Regions from separate parts of the Collinsella sp. BIOML-A6 genome, predicted to be linked through region 2. Evidence: riboswitches for the same ligand, from Rfam matches in the RefSeq annotation. Region 2 holds a riboswitch; the other holds the start of a gene.

Region 1 (4,192 bases), on a different contig from region 2:
TCCAAACTGGGATGCGCTTTCCGCTATTGAAGATATGAGGCTGCGAATCAGCTGCTCGGCTTATGTCTATGCCTGCTGCCAGGTGTCGACGAGCTCCTTGGCTGCGGCGTGGGGGTCGTCGGCGCTGCAGACGGCGCTCACCACAAAGAAGCCATCGACGCCGGTGGCCTTGAGCTGTGGCAGGTCGGCCGTCTTGACGCCGCCGCCCACCACGATGGGCACGGGGCTTGCCGCGTGGAGTGCGGCCAGATCCTCAAAGCTTTTGGTGATGATGGAGCCATCGGCTGCGCGTCCGCAGTCGCGCTTGGTCTCGGTCTCGTGCAGCGGGCCTACGCCTAGGTAGTTGACCAGGCTCATGTCGGCGGTCTTGACGTACTCGAGCATCTCCTCGCAGCGGGCCGAAAGACCCACAATGGCATCGGGGCCCAAAAGTTTGCGGCAGACCTCGACGGGAATATCGCTTTGGCCCACGTGCACGCCGTCGACAGCGATGCCCTGCTCGCGCGCGGCGAGCACGCAGTCAAGGCGGTCGTCGATCAGCAGGGCGACCTGACCGGTCTTGCCGGCCTGCGCGATTGCCTGCGCGGCGTCGCCTGTCAGCGCAATGATCTCGCGGGCGCTTGCAACCTTGGAGCGCACCTGGATGCAGGTAAAGCCGGCGTCGAGCGCCTGCGCCACCACATCGCCCACGGGGCGCCCGAGTGTGTTTTCGGGGCCGAGTACCAGATAGGCCGAGATATCAAGGTTGTCGCGGATGCTCATCGTGCTTCCTCCTGCTTTTTGATCTGTGCTTCCATGCGCTCGAGTTTGCCGGTCATGGTGTCGGTAAATCCGGGTCGAATATCGGCTTTGAGTACGACTTCGGTTCGGATGCCCTTACTCGCCAACACAAAGGTCGCATCGCGTACGACCTGCATAACCTTGTCCCAGTCGCCCTCGATCTCGGTGAACATCGAGGTGGTGCGGTTGGGAAGGCCGCTCTCGCGAATGACGCGCACGACTTCGGCGACCTCGGCGGAGAGCTCGTCGCCCGTACCGCACGGGGCAATGGCCACGGCGACCAACGTGTTCATGCCGGCGCTGGTTGCGGACTCGGACATGGGCTTATGCCTCCTCGAGCTCGAGCTGGTTGTCGGCGATGTCCTGGGCGGTCGCGCGGTAGAGCTCATCGATAAAGGCGACCTTAAAGCTTGCCGGGGCATCGGCGACAGCGGCGGCACGCGTGCCGGCAACGTTGTAGACCGCGGTGCCGCAGATGGCTGCCGTAAGCGGGTCGCCGGCGCAGGCATACACGGCCAGCACGCCGCCCTGCGAGCAGCCGCAGCCGGTGATCTTGGACATGAGCGGGCTGCCGCCATGGGACTTGGCCACGGTCGTGCCGTCGGTGATCAGGTCAACCTCGCCCGAGACAACTACGGCGCCACCAGTGTAGCGAGCGAGCGCCACAGCGGCATCGCGGGCGGCATCAACGGTGTCGGTGGTGTCGACGCCGCGGGCGCGGCTGAGGTCGGCTGCCTCACCCTCAAGGTTCCATAGGGCGGCAAGCGCGATGATCTCGGAGGCGTTGCCGCGCACGATGGCGGGCTTGTACTGCTTGAGCTCGTTTACCAGCTGGGTGCGCAGGCTACCGATGCCCAGGCCCACCGGGTCGAGCACCCAGGGCTTGCCGGCGTCATGCGCCGCCTTGGCTGCGCGGGGAATCGTCTGCTCGTAGATGGGGAAGAGCGTTCCCATATTGAGATAGATGGCGCCGCCGCCGGCAACGAGCGCCTCGCCCTCGTCGGGCAGGTAGACCATGGCGGCCGATCCGCCCACGGCGAGCTGTGCGTTGGCGACAAAATCAATCGTCACCGTATTGGTGATGGAGCCGGCCATCGGATTCGTGGCGCGAATCTCCTCCGCGGCCTTGACTACGTTTTGCTTGAGCTGTTCCGAATTGATCACTGCACATGCCTCCTTGGCATAGAAAAGGGGCGCTGTGCATAGACAGCGCCCCTGTAAAGGCGGCATGCTCCCTACGCCAGCATTAACTGACAGGTTCAAAGGATTGGGCCCCATGCCCTCTCAGCCTTGTGGTTTGCACCGCCGGCACTCCCGCATCGAATCTGTTGCTCCCTATACTAGCGCACCTGCCAAAAAGGGACAGGTTTATTTTGGCAGGTGGCAACTGGGGCGCGGTATTTTCCCAGATAAAACCTGCCAAAATAAACCCGTCCCTTATTGGTAGGTCGTTACAATGGTTACGGTGAAAATGACGGGGGACCTTATGATTAAACTTGTGCTGACCGATATGGACGATACGCTGATTCCGGCCGGGCATGACGGCGCCAGCGACTACGCCATCGAGGGCATTCATGCCATGCAGGCGGCGGGTCTGCACTTTGGCCCGGTTTCGGGTCGCCAACCGTCCGCGATGGGCTGGATGTTCAAAAATTGTTCCGAGTGCTTTTCGACCGGTGCGTTCTGCAACGGCCAGGTCATGTTTGTGGACGGCGAGGTGGTGGCCTCGCATGCGACCGACAACGCCGCCCTGATGCGCTTGGCTGACTACTTGGAGCAAGAGACCGACGATACGTATCTGAAAGTCTACAGCCTGGGCGATGACTTTTGGAATAACGATGCCTATTGTGTGACGAGTGATCCCGAGCGCGTTCGTCGCGCCATGGAGTCGGGCGGCAACGCATGGCTCAAAGGCGAAGAGGCCCCGTGCCGTCCTGTTGTCGATGATGCCCCGGTATACAAGGCGAATATCTGGAGTGCCCGTTCGCGTGAGGAGCTCGCGGGGCTACGCGAGCGCGTTGCCGCTGAGGTGCCGGAACTCTCGCTCGTGTTTCCCAACAATCGTGTGCGCCTATTCGACATTCTTCCAGCAGATTGGGACAAGGGTTGCGCTGCGCTGGAGCTGGCGCGTGCTTTGGGCCTGACGCTCGACGAGGTGGCCGTATTCGGCGATTCCGATAACGATCTGCCCATGATCGATGCCGTTCCCAACTCCGTTGCAGTCGCCAATGCCAACGAGGCGGTCACGGCTGCCGCGCGCTGGCATATCGGCGCTGCGGCAGATGATGCGGTTGCCGGGGCTCTGCATCAGATTGCCGCCTGCGCTGCGACGGGGGAGATGCCGCCGTTTATGTGTCAGGTGGACGCGGCAGGTTTCGGCATTACGACCGTCTAGGGGGAAAGTCATGAAGCTTCAGCAACTCAGGTATGTTGTTAAGGTTGCCGAATGCGGCAGTATCACCGAGGCCTCGCGCCGGCTCTTTGTGTCGCAGCCTTCGATTACCGCGTCGATCCGCGATCTCGAAAACGAGATGGGCGTGCACATCTTTGAGCGCACCAACAAGGGCGTCATTGTGTCCGAGGAAGGCGAGACCTTCTTGGGCTACGCGCGCCAGGTGCTCGACCAGGCCGACCTGCTCGAGGGCAAGTACAAAGGCACGTCCGAGCAGGTGCCGCACTTTAGTGTGAGCTGCCAGCATTATTCCTTTGCCGTTAACGCGTTTGTCGACGTGATCCGCGAGTTCGATGCCGCGCGCTACGACTTTACCCTGCGCGAGGAGCAGACCCACGAGATTATCGAGGACGTCGCGCATATGAAAAGCGAACTGGGCATCCTGTACTTATCCGAGCATAACCGCGAGGTTATCGAGCGCATGCTCGCCGCCAACGAGCTCGTATTCGAGGGGCTCTTCTGCGCTGCGCCGCATGTCTTTGTATGCGCCGACCATCCATTGGCGGACCACGCCAGCGTGACACTCGAAGATCTCAAGGACTACCCGTTCCTGTCCTATGAGCAGGGCAGCTATAACTCGTTTTATTATTCTGAAGAGCTGACCTCGACGTTTGAGCGCCGCAAGAATATCCGCGTGCGTGACCGTGCGACGCTGTTCAACCTAGTTATGGGCCTTAACGGTTACACGGTGTGTTCGGGCGTGATCAGCCATGAACTCAACGGTCCCGGTATTATCTCGATTCCGCTCGATGTGGACGAGTACATGGAGATCGGTATTATCACACGCAAGAACACGACGCTCACGCGCTATGGGCAGGCCTATATCGACGCGATCCGTCAGCACATCTAGACTGCTGCGTTCTGCACGGGTCAAATCTCTCTGTGGCAGTCCAGACTGATATAGGAATCATCTATATCAAACTGTTATAAACGTATATTTTACGATGGCCATATGAACGC
Region 2 (4,192 bases):
GGGTGAGGAGCATAGCGGCATTTTGTTGTGTGCGCTCGGAATCGACCTCGTAGTCGAGCAGCGCCATAGCCTCGGGAATGTTGGGGGTGATGACCGTTGCCAACGGGAACAGACGGCGGGTGAGTGCCTCGGAGGCATCTTCGGCAATCAAGCGCGCGCCCGAGGTGGCGACCATGACGGGGTCGACGACGACGTTCGTTGCGTTCCAAGCGCTCAAGCGGTCGGCGATGACCTCGATAATCTCGACAGAGGAAACCATGCCGATCTTGACGGCGCTCGGGCGGATATCGTCAAAGACGGCATCAATTTGCGCGGCTACGATATCTGGCGAGATATCCTGCACGGCGGTGACACCCAGGGTGTTTTGCGCCGTGATGGCAGTGATGGCCGTCTCGGCATACAGGCGGTGCGCCGTGATGGTCTTGATGTCGGCCTGAATGCCGGCACCGCCGCTGGAATCGGATCCTGCGATGGACAGAACGGCAGGTACATTACTGCGATCCATGCTCACTCCCTTGTCCGATTGGATTCAAATGGGTCTTTAAGCCTGCATTATAGAGACGCCCGGGCCAACTCTATGTCGGACCCGGGCGGGTGATGCAATCTTTACGCAAATGAAAGCAAATGTTCACACGTCAACAATCGACGAACGTTGCTGAGGGCCTGCGACCGACCGTGGTGATAAGCCTAGTCCTCCATGCCAAGATCGATCGTCGTGCCCTCGAACACCTTGTTGACGGTGCGGACGGCGCACATCTTGCCGCACATGGTGCAGGTGCCCTCGGTGGCGGCGGGGGATTCCTCGTAGCGCTTCTTACCGGTGACCGGGTCGAGAGCGCACTTCCACATGGCATCCCAGTCGAGTTTGCGGCGTGCCCGACCCATCTTGTCGTCCATGTCGCGGGCGTGCGGCACCTTCTTGGCGATATCGGCGGCGTGCGCGGCAATCTTGGTGGCCATGAGGCCGTCGAGCACGTCCTGGGCGTTGGGCAGGCACAGGTGCTCGGCGGGCGTTACGTAGCACAGGAAGTCGGCGCCGGAGCTCGCGGAGATGGCGCCACCGATGGCGGCGGTGATGTGGTCGTAGCCCACGCCGATATCGGTCACCAGCGGCCCGAGCACATAGAACGGGGCGTTGTGGCACAGACGCTTCTGCAGCTTCATGTTGGCGGCGATCTCGTCGAGCGCCATGTGACCCGGACCCTCGACCATGACCTGGACGCCGGCAGCCCAGGCACGCTTGCACAGCTTGCCCAGTTCGATCATCTCGGCGGTCTCGGTGGCGTCGTTGGAGTCGTAGAGGCAGCCCGGGCGGCAGGAGTCGCCGAGCGAAATCGTCACGTCGTACTCGTGGCAAATCTCGAGCACCTCGTCGTAGAACTCGTAGAAGGGGTTTTCGTTGCCGGTGACCTCCATCCAGCCAAACAGCAGCGAGCCGCCGCGGCTGACGATGTTCATGAGGCGGCCGGTCTCCTTAAAGGTCTTGATAACCGACTTGTTGATGCCGCAGTGGATGGTCATAAAGTCCACACCGTCCTCGGCATGCGCGCGCACGACCTCGAGCAGGTCATCCTTAGTGAGCTTGACCAGCGGCTTTTCCATGTAACCGATGGCATCGTACATGGGGACGGTGCCCACCATGAGCGGTGTCTCGTCGATGAGCTGCTGGCGGAACTGGCGCGTCTTGCCCGAGTTGGAGAGGTCCATGATGGCGTCGGCGCCGTAATCCTCGGCAATCTTGACCTTCTTCCATTCCTCGGCGGCATCGGCCTTGTCGCCCGAGATACCCAGATTGACGTTGACCTTGGTGGACAGGCCCTCACCGACACCAAAGGCGCGCATGCCCTTTTTGATATGCACGATGTTGGCGGGAATGGCGATGCGGCCGTCGGCCACGCGCTCGCGGATGTACTCGGGGTCGCGATGCTCGCGCTCGGCGACCTCCTTCATCTGCGGTGTGATCTGCCCGGCGCGGGCGAAGTCGATTTGCGTGACGAGCGTGGGCTCGGTTTGTGTGCTCATTGGCACGGCTCCCTTCGTTGGCATTACCCATATCAGGTTTGCGGGTCAGGGCGGGCGCGCCCAATCTCAGCCTGCCGTCTTGTCCTGCAAGCTCCCCGTTATGTCATGGGCTCAAGTATAGCCTGAATGGGTACGATTGGGCCAACGAGCGTGCCTGTGGGGAGGCGTACATGGAAGACATGCATCTATATCGAGAGACGCAACGGGATGTATCGGCCGAGGGTGGCCGTGCGCACCATGGGTTGGTCGCGATTGGCTTTGCGGCGCTTGCCGTGCTGGTGATTGCCTTTTGTATTTGGACGTTTGGCGGTCAAGGCGGCGCTGCCTGGGAGTTCGAGGCTGATGATAGCCTACCGATTATGACGATGAAGGTCTCTGGCGGCAACACGGTGGCAGCTCCCGGTGATTATTGGTATCCGTGCGATGAGTTTGTGCAGTTGCAGCTGAGCGGTGGTTCCATTCCTGGTGAAGAGATCGAGCGCGTGACCTTCGATGCATCGCTTAAGACGCTGTCGGTCGCGCTCAAAGATCAAGGGGATGTGCCCACGACGATGGATATCGCGCTGACAGAATGGCGCCTGGAGCCCCCGTCGGGTGTTGCGGCGTCCGAGGTGGAGCATGTCAAGATTACCTATCAGGACGGCTCGACAAATGAAATTGCCAAAGCCGACGGTCTAGCAGAATAGGTGTCGCGCCTAGCCGGCCAATCATAGAAGTTGCGGTGGAATAGTTCCTGTTTGTGCGATAAAAGGCTCAAATAGGAACTATTCCACCGCAAGTTATATAGAGAAGGCTGAGCGGGTCAGTGTCGGGTGTCGGCTCTAGAGCATCTGTTCGTTGATGAACACGAGGGTGCCTGCGGGTGAAAGCTCGGGAAAGTGACGATAACCAACGTCGAACGCGGCGAGCCCGCTTGCATCCTCGAACTTGTTTTCTGCCATCCAGCGTACCATGGAGCCGCGCGCCTTTTTGCTGGCGGTCGAGCGCTGGATGGGCTTGCCGTTGCGGACGCCTTCGCCAAAGAGACATGTGACGACCGTGGCATCGGTGGTGAGGCAGGGCAGAACGGCTTTGGCGTATTCCACGCTGGCGAGGTTGACGATCGTAGCGTTGGAGCCTGCCGGAGCGATGGCCCGTGCGAGCTTGTCGCCCCAAAACGCGTAGAGGTCTCGGGTATCGTCGACGGCAAGCTTCGAGCCCATCTCCAGCCGATACGGTTCAACGGCATGAAAGGGGCGTACGCATCCGTAGAGCCCCGAGAGGATCCACAGATGGTCTTGCAGCCATGCGAGCTGCGCGGAATCCATCACCTCGGGCGCCATGCTCTGGTATTGAATGCCGTGATAGGACATGACGGCGGGGGAGATTCGACGCGCGATATCGGGATCGGCGAGGTCGGTATCGCTCAGGACGGGCATAAATTCGTGAAGCGTATCCAGGCACGCTGTAAGCAGCCTGTCGCTCACGTTCCAAAGGGTCTGAAGACCTGCCGCGCCATCCTCGCGTTCGATGCCCAACAGCGCCTGATGGAGTCGGGCCGTCTGATGTGCAAAAGGCGGTATGCCCCAAACGTCAAAGACATCTTGAGCTGTCCGCATCTGTTTGGCGGGCGAAATGACGACCTGTAGCATGGACTCTCCTCTACCAAAAAGGAAGTTGCGGTGGAATAATTCCTGTTTTGCCTGTTAAAAGGCATGTCTGGGAACTATTTCACCGCAAGTTACGAGGGTTGGTTAGGCGCGCTCGAGGAAGGCCTTGTAGCCACGATAGGCCTCGTAGATGTCGGCCTTGTTGGCGACCTCCCACAGGGCGTGCATGGACAGGACGGCAACGCCGGAGTCGATGACGTTCATGCCGTACTTGGCCATGATGTAGGCGATGGTGCCGCCGCCGCCCGCGTTGACGCGACCGAGCTCGCAGGTCTGGAAGTCCACGCCGGCCTCGTCCATGATGTCGCGGATAAGCGCCATGTACTCGGCATCGGCGTCGTTGGAACCGCCCTTGCCGCGGCTGCCCGTGTACTTGTTAAAGCACAGGCCGCGACCCATGAAGGCGGCGTTCTTGGTCTCGAACTTGCTGGCGTAGCCCGGGTCGAAGCCGGCGGACACATCGGAGGAAAGCATGCGGCTGCGGGCGAGCGCGCGGCGCAGGGCCAGCGGGCTATCCTCGC

Evidence for each region. A riboswitch is a leader RNA that binds a small molecule or an ion and turns the genes downstream of it on or off. The one in region 2 is predicted to bind thiamine pyrophosphate.
Region 1: it holds a riboswitch for thiamine pyrophosphate, as region 2 does, so the genes downstream of both, thiM (hydroxyethylthiazole kinase) here and thiC (phosphomethylpyrimidine synthase ThiC) in region 2, are expected to answer to the same signal.

What each region holds. Positions count from the first base shown of each region.
Region 1 covers NZ_WWSL01000002.1:35,371-39,562, forward strand. The annotation lists gene GT495_RS00880 (thiamine phosphate synthase) at 67-762, opposite strand; gene GT495_RS00885 (thiamine-binding protein) at 759-1,100, opposite strand; gene thiM (hydroxyethylthiazole kinase) at 1,105-1,944, opposite strand; TPP riboswitch at 1,996-2,106, opposite strand; gene GT495_RS00895 (HAD-IIB family hydrolase) at 2,267-3,175, shown strand; gene GT495_RS00900 (LysR family transcriptional regulator) at 3,186-4,082, shown strand.
Region 2 covers NZ_WWSL01000018.1:33,538-37,729, forward strand. The annotation lists gene thiD (bifunctional hydroxymethylpyrimidine kinase/phosphomethylpyrimidine kinase) at 1-505, opposite strand, end outside; gene thiC (phosphomethylpyrimidine synthase ThiC) at 688-2,022, opposite strand; TPP riboswitch at 2,014-2,130, opposite strand; gene GT495_RS07225 (hypothetical protein) at 2,193-2,708, shown strand; gene GT495_RS07230 (YaaA family protein) at 2,844-3,653, opposite strand; gene GT495_RS07235 (aminopeptidase) at 3,756-4,192, opposite strand, start outside.